Regions from separate parts of the Caballeronia sp. LjRoot31 genome, predicted to be linked through region 2. Evidence: predicted binding sites of a transcription regulator. Region 2 holds the regulator's gene; each other region holds the start of a gene.
The links. Region 2 encodes FliA, which starts transcription of late flagellar genes. Its sites were predicted from a motif close to CTAAAGTTTNNNNNNNNNNNGCCGNTA; they were not measured.
Positions count from the first base shown of each region.

Region 1: fliD (flagellar filament capping protein FliD) is a predicted target of FliA. The motif match lies at 2,550-2,576, and genes of this name have one in related genera.
Region 3: motA (flagellar motor stator protein MotA) is a predicted target of FliA. The motif match lies at 2,865-2,891, and genes of this name have one in related genera.

Region 1 is NZ_CAXURX020000002.1:2,202,390-2,207,024, forward strand. It holds gene ACSQ8V_RS28155 (hypothetical protein) at 1-476, opposite strand, end outside; gene fliD (flagellar filament capping protein FliD) at 785-2,359, opposite strand; gene ACSQ8V_RS28165 (hypothetical protein) at 2,702-2,875, shown strand; gene ACSQ8V_RS28170 (fructose bisphosphate aldolase) at 3,300-4,196, shown strand; gene ACSQ8V_RS28175 (GNAT family N-acetyltransferase) at 4,284-4,635, opposite strand, start outside.
Region 2 is NZ_CAXURX020000001.1:4,011,157-4,015,791, reverse strand. It holds gene ACSQ8V_RS17980 (Rieske 2Fe-2S domain-containing protein) at 1-883, opposite strand, end outside; gene ACSQ8V_RS17975 (diguanylate cyclase) at 1,185-2,276, shown strand; gene ACSQ8V_RS17970 (RNA polymerase sigma factor FliA) at 2,308-3,039, opposite strand; gene ACSQ8V_RS17965 (MinD/ParA family protein) at 3,070-4,002, opposite strand; gene flhF (flagellar biosynthesis protein FlhF) at 3,995-4,635, opposite strand, start outside.
Region 3 is NZ_CAXURX020000001.1:206,244-210,878, forward strand. It holds gene aqpZ (aquaporin Z) at 1-283, opposite strand, end outside; gene ACSQ8V_RS00915 (H-NS histone family protein) at 577-882, shown strand; gene ACSQ8V_RS00920 (glycosyltransferase family 4 protein) at 1,103-2,173, opposite strand; gene motA (flagellar motor stator protein MotA) at 2,937-3,797, shown strand; gene motB (flagellar motor protein MotB) at 3,831-4,635, shown strand, end outside.

The sequences.
Region 1 (4,635 bases), on a different contig from region 2:
CTAACGGCGCTTTGTGCGTAAGATGCCGCACCTGACGCCACGCCGCCAAGCTCCCCGCCGTATCCCCCCGATTGCGCCGCCAAGCCCGAACGAGCAAGCGCGCCTGACCCGAACGCCTGCCTTGGCGTCATCGCACGCGGTCGATACACCGGCTCGGCTGGTGGCACTGACCCTCCTGAATACGACCCCGCGCGGCCTCCAACGGGATTTTCTACCACCAGAATATCGCCCCGTCGTATCCCGATGCTCACTTCAAACACGGTTGACGATGCGCTCTGCGTTCTGTTCGAAGTTCTTAGATAACGCTTCGCGTGTTTGATGAACTGTTCATTCTCAGCCAGACGAAAAGAGTTCACCCCATCGAACATCTCTTGAGCGGCCTTTGATTCGGCAAGGACTTCTGCGTTGTGTCTGTAAAAACACGCTGATTCCAGCTTGTACCGCGTGCCCCGATAGTGGAAATAATCGTCCGTCATCTCAGTTATTTTGTTGTTGCGACGGGTTGACGCTAACGCACTTTCCCGCGCGTCCATCTCAATAAAAGGACGGGCGCGGGCAGGTAACTTACATGGGACTTTGCATCAAGGGTTTTGCAGCAACGCGCGGATGGCATCGACGCGCCAGAAGACGGACCGAGAAGGCAAGCCGATGGCCCCCCGCGGTGGAACCGTGTCGATGCTCGCGGAGGCCGTCGCGCCCTTTGATGCGGCGGACACTTACGAGGAACACCTGGCGGCGCGGGAACCGCCGATAACATCGCCTGATATCGTCGCCACCTCCCCAATTAACCGCCCTTGCCTTTCGCCAGCGTGCCAGCACTGTCGGTGCCTCCGAACAGTTGCGTCAGGTACTGCGAATTCTTGTTCATCGTCGCCATGACCGTGTTAAGCGCGGTGAACTGCGCCTGGTACTGCTGAGTCAACTGGGCCGCGTAGCTCGCCAGGGTGTCTTGCTGCGTGCCGATGCCCTTGAGGTCCGCGTTGAGCGGGTCCTGGTTATTCGCAATCAGCCCGCCCTCTCCCAGGAATCCATTAAGGCTCTTTGTCATCTTCGCGGCCACGCCCGTCGTCGAATTGAACAGGGCCGCCATTCCCTCCGGATTGCTCGTCAGTTCGCTGGCCATCTTCGTACTGTCGGCGGTAAGCGTCCCGTCCTTGTTTAGAGCAATGCCGATTGCGCCGAGCGAGATGCTGGAGCTGCCGTTCTTGACGCCACCGCTGATAATACTTGCGAGCGTGCTCTTGATCGTGTTGAACATCGAGTTGCCGAGCAACGGGCCGCCTTGCGCGCCTTTGGCTTTCGAACTGTCGAAACCGGCAACCTGGCCATAGGTCGTGACCAGGGTGTTATAGAGGTCGACGAAGTTGTTGATGGCGGTCGATGCCGACGTAGTGTCCTGTGCCACGGTCAGCGTCTGCGGCGTGCCGGCAGGCACACCAATGGCCGCCGCAGTCAGGTTCAGCGTGACACCCTGGATCGCGGTGGTCACCGTGTTGCCTGAACTCGTGCCAGCCGTGCCGTCGATGGCGAACATGGCATCTTTGGCGGATTCGGTCTGCGTCCACGGACTGGCGGCCGACACCGACGCAATGGTCGACGGGTCCGCGGCGCTGGGACCGGCCGTGGATGTTACGCCGAGACTGGACAGCCCGGCATCGTCGGTCACGGTGCCCACTGAAACGTCAATCGTGTTCGATGCACCCGTGGCCGACGAACGCAAGATCAAGTGCGCGCCGTCCGTGCCGCTCACGACAGTTGCCGTGACACCGGGATTGCTCGACGACAAGTTGATCGCGCTCGCAATGCCACTCACGGTGTTGTTCGCCGACGTGATGTCGACGCTCATCGACTTGTCTCCGACCGAGACGTTCATCGTGCCGGTGCCCAGTGCGGTTGTTGCGCCGAACGCGGCCGACGAGAGCGTCTGCGCGCTGGCAATTTGCGTCACCGCGATGGAATAGCTGCCCGTCGCCGCGCCGCTGCTGCCGCTCGCCGTCAGCCCCGTGCCATCCGCAGTCACGGTGAACTGCCCAAGAGCAGTACCGTTCGACAGCGGCGCAATGCCCGCCTGCAACGCCGACAACCCGGCCTGCAAAGCACCGATCGCCGAGAGTTTGGTGTTGTCGTTTCGCTGCCGTGCGATCAGCGAGCCAGTCTGGCCCGCCACCTTCGCATTGACGAGGCTCGTGACCAGCGACGACACATCCAGTGACGCGTTGCCCGTCGAACCGCTGATGACGGACTGCGCGGCCGATGCCCTGGCCGCGTTGGCGGCAGCCGTCGTGTCGGCGGCAGTCGAGATGGCGTTGGCCGAGGTGGGTACGCTCGAAGCGCTGGACGCGCTGGAAATCGTCGACATTAAAATGCTCCGTACGTCAGGTTTGTTTTTGAGCCTGCATGAGAACCGCCCGTGGACTGCCCGCTGGAGGCAAGCGTCAGGAAGCGCGATGCGACATGGCAGCCGCGTGTTGCCCGGGCTGGACATCGTGTATTCACGCAGTCATGGTTGCGCACTTCCGCCACGGGTGAAACGGCGAGCAACGCGCGCCTCCCGCAGGTTCTTTCCAAATCTTTAAAAAGATTTCCACGCGTATGTCCAAGCGGCTCGAGTCAGTCAGTGCCCGACGCGACAAGCGATCCGCGGCGGTAACAAGGACCCGCTTCCGCCGCAGCTTGTACCGACGCAGCCGCTTTTTCGAACGTGAACCTGCCGATCACCCACGCGTTCCTGCTCGGCATACTCGAAGCTTTCACGGCGGCAACGTTCAGTCGCTTTTTGATTGAGGCACCGTTCTTGCGGCTCAAGGACCGTCTCGCGACCAGCCTTTCAGCGCAGTCCGGTGAGCAAGCAGGATCGAATGAACGCGCCATCTGAAGAAGTGCGGCCAAAGCCGGCGAAGTAAAATCGGCGCGCGCCTGCGTGCGTTTCGCGTAGGGCGCGTCTAAGCGATGCAACCGGTCGCACTGAATTGTGACGTCCGTTAGTTCGCTTTTACAAATCGCGATAAAACAGCAAATGGAAATAAACTTGCGGCTTTGAGGGCCGCGACCATAAGCGAACGAACTTCTGAAAATTCAACCGCTTATGCGGGAATCGAAGACGGGTAAACTGACGCGTCGCCGTTTCGGCGGCCGTATCCGGCAGTCGCCTGCCCGGTGCGATCGGGTAAAGCGGTCGATCGTCGTTTGTTTGTTTTCGAAGCTGACCCACCAATCCAGTACACTTATTACATCGAAAGCAATGGTCCAGACCAGAGATCCTTGGTCCGGTGTTTGATAGTTAAGAGGGAGAAACGTACGTGGCTAATGACAAGATGCTGGCGCAAATGAGTAACAAACCGGGGTTTATCGCGGCCCTCGACCAGAGTGGCGGATCCACCCCCGGCGCCCTGCGGGCGTATGGAATTCCAGAGAGCGACTACAGCGGCGACGCTGAGATGTTCAAGCTGATGCACGAGATGCGGGTACGCATCATGACCGCACCCGCCTTCACCGGTGACAAGGTCATCGGCGCCATTCTCTTCGAAGCCACCATGGACGGACAGGCAGAAGGAAAGTCCGTTCCGGCCTTCCTGTGGGAAGACCGTGGCGTCGTTCCTTTCCTGAAAGTGGACAAGGGGCTCGAAGCAGAAGCGAACGGCGTGCGTCTGATGAAACCGATCCCCGGGCTGGACGCGCTGCTCGAGCGGGCGGTCAAGCTGGGCGTGTTCGGCACGAAGATGCGCTCGGTTATCGACCATGCGTCGCAGGAAGGGATCGCGGCAATCGCCAAGCAGCAGTTTGAAGTCGCGGCGCAAATCCAGGCGCACGGTCTCGTGCCAATCCTGGAACCCGAGGTGTCGATCAACAGCCCGGACAAGGCGGCAGCGGAAACCATCCTCCTGGCTGAGCTGCTCAAGGGCCTCGCGGCATTGCCCGATGGCAGCCAGGTCATGATCAAGCTGACCATCCCGGACGTGACGGATCTCTATCGCCCGCTGATCGAGCACCCGGCCGTCGTCCGCGTGGTGGCGCTCTCCGGCGGCTACGCGCGGACCGACGCATGCACGCGCCTCGCGAAGAATCACGGCATGATCGCCAGCTTCTCCCGGGCGTTGATCAACGAACTCAAGAAGTCGATGAGCGACAGCGAGTTCGACGCAACGCTGGCAACGTCTGTCGATGAGATCTATCAGGCCTCGGTCGTAAAGGTCTGATTTTTAGGTTTCAACGCAGGTTTCAACGCAGCCTTCAAAGCAAGGTTTGATACAGGCCGCACTCGAAGCATGAGTGCGGCCTGTCTGTCATGCCGCGTGAGCAACCCTCGCTTGCGGCAGTTCAAGACGGCGCGACCACGTGGCAAGGTGGCGGAAAGCGACTGGCGGTTTGCTCAGAATCGCGCTGTCGTACAGCTTGCCCGCGAACCTGACGAAGTTTTCTATCCGGAAGCCCTGGCCCCGGTAAAACGCAATCAAATGTGCAGCGGGTTGCGGTGTATCCAGCGCAAGCTCAGCGTAACCGCGAATGGCGGCCCAGTGATCCGCATAGGCCAATAACGACTTCCCGATCCCCCTGCTCTGATAGGCAGGATCGACGCCGAACTGGCGAACGCTCGCAATATCATCCCGCCGATAAAACCCGCATAACGACTCGCAA
Region 2 (4,635 bases):
CCTCGAACACGGACACCAGCCACGCCCGCGTCTCCGTTTCACTCACGGGCGACGCCACCAGCAACAGATGCAACGCGCCCGCACCGTGCTGCGCCGCCTTCGACAAACTCGCCACCAGTGGCCGTTTCACGCGATACACATAGTCAATATCCACGCCCTCCTGTCCCGGCAAACCCGCAGGTTGCCAGAAGCGACACTGCCGCGCCTCAAGCCCGCCCGCCGTTTCAATCACTTCGTAATCCTGCACTTCCGCGTGCGATGCATCGCCGAGAATGCCGGTATGCACGAACGGGAAGTGCGCCATATCGAGGAAATTCTCGACCACGCGCGGCGCCGATGAACGCACCGTTTGCGCCGCGAGATTGATCCGGCGCGCACTGGGCATGTCGTACTCTGCGTACTCCGGAAAGAAATCCAGCGGACGCGAAGGCTCGCCGAGACACGTCCACACAACACCGTATTTCTCCTCCACGCGATAAGTCCGCGCGCAAGCGCGCTTCGCGGGGCGTATGGAAGGATTGGCGGGAATATGGATGCACTGGCCATCGGCGTCGTAGCGCCAGCCGTGATACGGGCATGCAAGCACCCCGCCCGTCACCGAGCCCAACGACAACTGCGCCCCGCGATGCGGACAGAGATCGCGCCAGACGTGGGCATTGGTAAACATATCGGGCTGCGCTGCCGGAACGTCAGTCTCCGACGCGTTGCGCCAGACCACCAGCCGTTCGCCCGCCACCACAAACCCTCGCGATTCCCCGGCGGGCACATCGGTGCTATTACACACAGGCAGCCATTCGCCGAGCAACGCGGCATTGGGCGCGGCGAGAGCGTCATCGGCAGCATTCATGCCGTCAGTGGAAGAAGCGGGTTCAAAGGGTTGCATCGGGCGTCAAAAAAACCTACGTAGCAGATAACGATTCAAACATCGACTCAAAATAACAATTCGAAAACAACCCAGGGGGAAACGCAAGCCGCCAAAAACGCCCTGGCGCGCCGAATGCGTACTACTTCATTCGATATCGATTACACGAACTCAGCATTAATCCGCCACGAATTTCGCCGAATCGCGCTGTTTTCAGCCACTTTTCAACGACGCAGTACGATTGCAATTCTGCACTACGCAGTCACTGCAGAAAACGCGGCATCGATCAGCACTTCGGGAATCGTCATCAGGGAGACTCAGAATGGGGCAGGTGAATGACCCCTTCCACCGGCAGCGTGGTTACGTGTGGTTGCCCTATCTCGATCCGGAAAAAGAGCAGGCGACGCTACGAGTCATACTGGGCGGCCTCGCAACGGCCGTGTACGGCGCGCTGGCGTGGTCCGTTCCAACGCCCGCCGCTATCGCCAGTTTCCATGCGCTCGCGCTCTATCTGATCTACGGCGTCGCGACCCGGCTAATCATCAGCCAAATGCAGCGGCAGTCGACTCTGCGGCTCGCATTCACGACCGTCGCTGACCAGGCATTGCTCGCCGTGGTTCTCGGCGCAGGCGGGGCGCTAACATTGCCCATGCTGTGGGCCGTCTTTCTCTTCCTGATCGGTGCGGGCGGGCGCTACGGCAAGCGCGCGCTGGCGTTGTCGTGTGGAACGGCGCTGGTGGGAATCGTCGCGTTGTCCGTCTTGCAGCCCTGGTGGATGATCAACCGGTCCGCGGCGCTGGGGATTGGCCTGAGCGCGCTCGGGGCGTCGGTCTATCTCGCGGTGCTGATCGGCCGCCTCGGCAGCGCGAACCGCGACCTCGCGCTCAAGGCCGGCACCGATCCGCTCACGGGGTTGAGCAACCGCTACATGCTGGAGCAGACTATCGGCCGGGCGGTGATGGCGATATCGACGGGACAGGAAGGCGCGACCGGGCTGCTGCTGATCGATCTCGACGGCTTCAAGGAAGTCAACGATACCTACGGCCACGAAGTCGGCGACGTCGTGCTGCAAACTTTCTCGGCGCTGCTGGCAAGAAGGGTAAGAGCCACCGACACAGTCGCGCGTCTCGGCGGCGATGAATTCGTCGTACTGGCGCGGCATGTGACCGGCAACCATGCCGTGCAAACGGTGGCAAACGGCGTACACGCGGTGCTGGCGGAAATGACGTCGGTGCAGGACCGAGTGGTGAATCTATCGGCGAGTATTGGTGCTTGCGTGATTTCGCCGGACCTGAGCACCGGCTACAGGGAGATTGCCGTGCTGATGCGCGCCGCTGATCGCGCGATGTATCGCGCCAAGGCGCTCGGCAAAGGTCAGACGGTGTTCGCCGAAAGCGCGGATTTCGAAACCTGATCTGCGTTCACCGGCCTTCAGCGGCTGGACGTCAAGCCTCCACGCCCGACCACGCCTGTTCCCGCAACTTCGCCCGCAGACGCGCGACGGCCTGACTGTGCAACTGGCACACACGCGATTCGCTGACTTCCATCACGGCGCCAATCTCGCGCAGATTCAACCCCTTCTCGTAATACAGGCTCATCAGCAGCTTTTCGCGTTCGGGCAATTTATCGATGGCCTCAACGAGCGCCGAGCGCAAGCTGCCGTCGAGCAGCGCGGAGAGCGGGTCGGCTTTATCGACGCAATAACGGTCGAGAAACGGCTCGTCATCGGAAGAACGATCGAAGTCTTCGTAATAGATCAACTGGCTGCCATGCAGATCCTGCAGCATGGACTGGTATTCGACGAGCGGCATGTTCAGGTGCTCAGCCACTTCCTGTTCGCTCGCCGACCGGCCGAGATGCTGCTCGACCTTGTGCACCGCCGATTCCACCTCGCGCGAGGTCTTGCGCATGCTGCGCGGCAGCCAGTCGTTGGCACGCAGTTCGTCGAGCATCGCGCCGCGAATGCGCTGGCTGGCGTAGGTCTCGAACTGCGCGCCCTGATCTTCTTTATAGCGGCTCGCGGCATCCAGCAAGCCGATCATGCCGGCCTGGATCAGGTCGTCCAGATCGACGCTGGCCGGCATTTTCGCCACGAGCTGCAGGCCGAGCCGGCGCACCAGCGGTGCGTAGCGGGTCAGGACCTCGGCCTGTGACAGTTTTCCCTGGGCGTTATACATCGCGTTCACCTTGTTCCTTCTCCTGCGGCATCACACGGACGCGGGGCTGCTCATCGCAAGCTGCATCAATGGCGTTTCGGTGCGGCGTGCCGCGCCGGAGTTGATCGAGTACTCCAACCCAGGCTGCGTTTCCGCAAACAAGGTCTGCACGGGCCATTCAAACTGCGACGCTTGTGGCATCGGCCAGTACTGCAATTCAGCGGCAATCTGCCGATAATCCCGGGCGGCGGCCGTCGCCGGAAAAGCTTCCACCGCGCAGCGCGACAGCTCGTGCGCTCGCGTCACGCGCGGATCTTCGGCCACGTAACCCGCCGGCATGAGTTGCACCGAGAGATAGCGGCTGGCGACGTCCGCGAGGTTATCGAAGGCGATTTGTGCGTCGGCGCCGTTCTTCACGTGATTCACGACGACCCGGAACCGTCCGATGGCATGCGCGTAGTGCAGACGCTTGATGCAGGCATACGCCTCGGTGATCGCGACCGGCGCCACGCGGGTCACGATCACGAAGTCGTGCGCTTGCACGGCCAGGCTTGATAGCGCGCCGCTGCGATCGAGCTGGGTATCGATCAGGACGATATCGGCGGGTCCGTCGAGCAACACCCGGCAATGCGCGGCGTCCTGGCTGATGCGTTCGTCGCGAGGCGCGGCGATCACCGAAAAGCCAAACGGCGTGCGCGTGACGGCGTCCTGCAAAAAACGCTTGCCGGACAAGACCGCGCCCAGTGCGCCGTTGGGCGGCACCTTCGCCAACTGGCTCACCGACAACGCGTTCTGGCGCTCATCGATCACCAGCACATCCTTGCCTTGCGCGGCGAGGGCGGAAGCCAGGTTGACGACCGTCGAGGTATTGCCGGTGCCCCCCAATCCACCTGCCGGGGCGCCGCACACCGCCACGACCCGGGAGCCGTTGCGTGTCAGCAGACGGCGCAAGCCTTCGGCCTGATCGGACGCGAACTTATCCAAAGTGAACCTCATGCAGTTCAGTGGAAGCGCGCGCGGAGAGCGCGGACAGGAGCGCCGGCACGTCGTCGTCTTGCGGCACGAACGGCGAGCCATCGCGCGGGATGCAGAAGGCGCTCTTGATCAGGAAGCGCTTGGTCGCGACGTACAGGTTTTCCGGCACCTTCTGACCCGTCGATACGTAATGCACGGGCAGCTTGTAGCGGATCACGGTGTCGAGCACGCCACCCAAATTCGTGGCTTCATCGAGCTTGGTCAGGATGCAGCCCGCGAGCGGCGGCTGGTCCGGCGTGCTCTGGTAGGCCTGCACGACTTCGTTCAAGGTATCGCCGTGGCTGGTGGCGTTCAGCAGCAGCAGGCGTTGCACCGGATGGCCGGCACCGCACAACATCGAGATGTGATCGGCGACAGTGCGGTCACGCTGGCTCATGCCGATCGTATCGATCAGTACGATGTGCTTGTTGCGCAGTTCGGAGAGCGCGAGTTGCAGGTCGCTTGCGTCTTTCACCGCATGCACCGACACCCCGAGGATCTTGCCGAAAATACGCAGTTGTTCGTGTGCGCCGATCCGGTAGCTGTCCGTGGTGAGCAGCGCGACCTTGCTGGCGCCGAAGCGCATCACGCAGCGCGCGGCGA
Region 3 (4,635 bases), 3.8 Mb from region 2:
CGCCACCCACCACTTGGGCCGCAATGTACGGAACCAGATCGCGGACCGGGAAGCGTCCTGCAACCGTCAAACCGACGCTCACCGCCGGGTTCAAGTGGCAACCCGAAATGTGGCCGATGGCGTAGGCCATGGTGAGCACCGTCAGGCCGAACGCAAGCGCTACGCCCGCGAAGCCGATACCAAGTTGAGGGTAACCCGCGGCCAGCACTGCGCTGCCGCAGCCGCCCAGCACGAGCCAGAACGTACCAAACATTTCTGCGCCGAGGCGCTGTCCTAATCGCATGATTCGTAGTCCTAAAAATATATAAAAAACCGAAACAAACCCGACGCTTGTGATCACGAGTATTGGTACGGACCACCACGGCGGGTAAGCAGTGTAATCCGAGTCTCGGGACTAGTTGTCAACAATTGTTAAATCATCGGGAACTAAGGGATCTCTTATTAGGAATGCCCTATAGTTTCAAGATTCTTCTCATTTGCATTAGGATTTTTCGCAATTGGATGTTCAAACGTTGCATCTTTTAATCGATGCCGTTACGCTTCTCAATAATCGCAGGCTATTAGAAGGATTGGGAAATGTCGCAATACACCGAGCTCAAGGCGCAGATCGCCAAGCTTCAGGAACAGGCGGAGGAGGTACGCCGCGCAGAGCTGGAAGCAGTACTGGTGGATATCAGACGCAAGATCGTGGAATACGGGCTCACAGCCCAGGACCTGGGATTGTCGGTGGTCCGGCGAGGCCGGCCACCCAAGAAGGAGCCGCTGCCGCCGATCTATCAGGATCCCAAGTCCGGCAGCACATGGAGCGGCCGCGGCAAACCGCCGAAATGGATCGCGGGAAAGAATCGCGAGCGCTTCCTGATTAGTCAGGCGCACTCTTAAAGGAGTGCGGTGGGCGCATCGAATAGTGCAGACAAAAATAGAAGTAAATGCTGGCATGAATGAGCACAAAAAAATCCGCCCGAAAAGGCGGATTTTTTGTGCTTTGCGATAAACCGTTGAATAACGATGCAACCATCGTTTCCAGTCACGCGGGCGCCGCAATTCCAGGCTTTTCCGAGCGTCGCCCGGTCTCCGGGCGACTGACGGAGTTAGCCGGAATTTAGCCGATCGCCACTCGGCGCAATACCGGGCGCTTGGCTGCCTGCAACAACGCGGTATAGCTTTCGACATAGTTCAGCGCCATGGTCTTTGCACTGAAGCGGCGTTCGAACTGCGCACGAATTTCGGTACGTGAGAGTTCGCCCAGGCGCTGAAGTGCGCCGACCGCACCCTGCACGTCCTCGCAAATGAAGCCCGTCACGCCGTGGTCGACCACTTCCGGCACCGAGCCGCGATTGAACGCGATCACCGGCGTACCGCACGCCATGGCCTCGATCATTACCAAGCCGAACGGCTCTGACCAGTCGATCGGGAACAGCAACGCCTTGGCACCCGACAGGAACTCCGGCTTTTGCTGCTCGTTGATCTCGCCGACGAATTCCACGCTAGCCTTCGACTCCGCCAGCAACGGCTCGATCGTGCTCTTGAAGTATTCCTGGTCGACCTTGTCCACCTTGGCGGCGATCTTCAGCGGCAGACCGCTTTGAGCGGCGATCTTGATGGCGAGATCGGCGCGCTTTTCCGGGCAGATACGACCCAGGAACGCGAGGTATTCCGGCTTCTTGTGCGTCTGCGGCGTCAGCAGCTTTTCCGGCAGTCCGTGATAGATCGTGTTGAGCCACCCTGCTTGTGGAAGCGGTACGCGTTGTGAATCAGAGATCGAGATGACCGATGCATCAGGAAACGCGCTGAACACCGGTTGCAGTTCGGGCAGATCCAGCCGGCCATGGAGGGTGGTCAAAAACGGCGTGTCCATTTGCGAGAACAGCGAGAACGGCATGTAGTCGAGGTGGAAGTGCAGCACGTCGAATTCATGCGCCCGGCGCCGTACGTTCTCCAGCAGCAGCGCGTGCGGTGCATTCCAGTCGCGGATGGACGGATCAAGGCGCAACGCGCGCGGCCAGGCGGCTTCCAGCTTCGCCTTGGTCTGCGAGTCGCCGCTTGCGAACAGCGTCACGTCATGGCCGAGATCAACCAGCGCGTCGGTCAGATACGACACGACGCGCTCAGTGCCGCCGTAGAACTTCGGGGGGACCGCTTCGTGCAGCGGTGCAATTTGTGCGATACGCATAACGTGACTCTCCTGTTCGTGTGGGCTTCGACGCGCAGTCTCCAAAACGAAACGAAAACCGGTGAAGCCTTGCGGACGGGCCAGCGCCAATGCTGCCGCCCCTGAAAATAAGACCCGGATGAATCGGGTTATCCCTTACGACCCATTATCAAGATGACTCTCCGTATCAACGAGTCATTTTTCAAACGCTTAACCTTGTTACAGGCCGACACACCGGCCGTTACGAAGCTCGGCGTATTGCCGACGCCCTTATACGGCAAGCGATTGCGCGGCCATCATTAAATTGCGCGGTGCAAGATGCATTGCCCAGGACGCCAGATGCAGCAAGGCGTGTGCCACCGTGCAGCCACGCCGGTTGTACCTCGCCAGCGGGCGGTGCCATCCCTCACCCGTCAAAACAAATGTGCGTCGCGTGAAGATTTACCGCGATCCGCCGTTAATCAGACAACAAGGCAGCCGGCCCGGAAAACGTATTCGTCCATTTCAATCGGACTAATGCTTGCTTACAATCTGTTACCGGTTCGTAAGCTAAAAACCGGCATTTTTGCCCGATTTCTTGCTCGCGACGCGCCCTCAGGCGAACGAGGCAATTGCACCGGCGCCCCAGTCGACCACCTTACAGGTTTCGACGCGCCGCCAATAAAGACGATCCCTGAGGCTCGCCCACGCCGTCGCCATCCGCGATTTCCCTTCAAAGTTTTCCAGCTACTTGCCGTAAACCACTTAACGGCGGTTTCGCCGATGCAACCATGAGGGTTCAATTGTGCTGATTTTCATCGGAACACTAGTGACGCTGTTGTCCGTTTTCGGCGGTTATGCGCTGGAAGGCGGTCACCTTGGCGCATTGGTCCAGCCCGTTGAAATCCTGATGATCGCGGGCGCTGGCCTGGGCGCGTTCATCCTCGGCAACGGCATGAAGACGATCAAAGCCACGCTGCGTGTGATCCCGACACTCTTCAAGGGTTCGAAGTACAACAAGGACGTATACATGGAGTTGATGGCGCTGCTCTACGTGCTGCTCGCAAAAGCACGCAAGGAGGGCACGCTGACGCTGGAGTCCGATATCGACGACCCGGCTAAAAGCCCGATCTTCGGCCAGTACCCGAAAATCCTGGCGGATCGCCATATCGTCGAATTCCTTACCGACTATTTGCGTCTGATGGTCGGCGGCAACATGAACGCGTTCGAGATCGAGAGCCTCATGGACGAGGAGATCGAGACCCATCACGCGGAAGGCGACGGCCCGGCGCAGGCGCTGCACAAGGTAGGCGACGCGATGCCCGCGTTCGGTATTGTCGCGGCCGTGATGGGCGTGGTCCACACCATGGCGTCCGCCGACCAGCCTCCGGCCATCCTTGGCGAGATGATCGCGCAGGCGCTGGTCGGGACGTTTCTCGGCATCTTGCTTTCCTATGGATTGATCGGCCCGCTCGCGAGCGTCGCGGAACAGCGCGTGGCGGAGTCGACGAAGATGTTCCAGTGCATCAAGGTGACGATCCTGGCGAGCCTGAACGGCTACGCACCGGCTATCGCGGTGGAGTTCGGCCGCAAAGTGCTCTTCTCCACCGAGCGTCCGTCGTTCTCCGAACTGGAAGAACACGTGCGCCGCGTGAAGGCGAAGTAACCGCCTTTCGCGACCGAGCGCCCGGAGCCAGCCATGTCGAACAACAAAGATCGTCCGATTTTCATCAAGCGCGTCATATCGAACAAGAAGCCGCACTACGGCGGCGCCTGGAAGCTGGCTTACGCCGACTTCATGACGGCGATGATGGCGTTCTTCCTGTTGATGTGGCTGCTGAGCGCGGTGTCGCCGACGCAGCGCCAGGGGATTGCCGAGTATTTCAACATGCCGCTCAAGAACGCGATCATGGGCGGGCAGCGTACGGGCATGGACTCCAGCATTATCGACGGCGGCGGGCGCGATATTTCAAGCCCCGAGCCGGGCACGACTCGCATGAGCGACGGTACGCGGCGCGTGGACCGGCTCGACGAGCAGACGCTGAGGGCCGCGCAGGGCGAACTCGAACGGCGCGATCAGGCTCGTCTGCACGACCTGCAGGTCAAGCTGATGTCCGCGATCGAAGCGAACCCGGTGTTGCGCCAGTTCAGGCAGCAGATCCGGATTGATTCGACGCAACAGGGTCTGCGAATCGAGATCGTCGACACCCAGAAGCGCCCGATGTTCGCGCTCTCCAGCAACAACGTGGAGCCCTACATGCGCGACATCCTGCGCGAGATCGGCAAGGCGCTGAACGACGTGCCGAACCGGATCGTGGTGCAGGGACACACCGACGCCACGCAATACGCGGGCGGCGAAAAGGGTTACAGCAACTGGGAGCTGTCGGCGGATCGCGCGAATGCGTCGCGGCGCGAGCTGATCTCGGGCGGCATGGACGAGTCGAAGGTGTTGCGGGTGCTTGGACTGGCGTCGACGCAGAACCTGAACAAGCAGGATCCTTTCG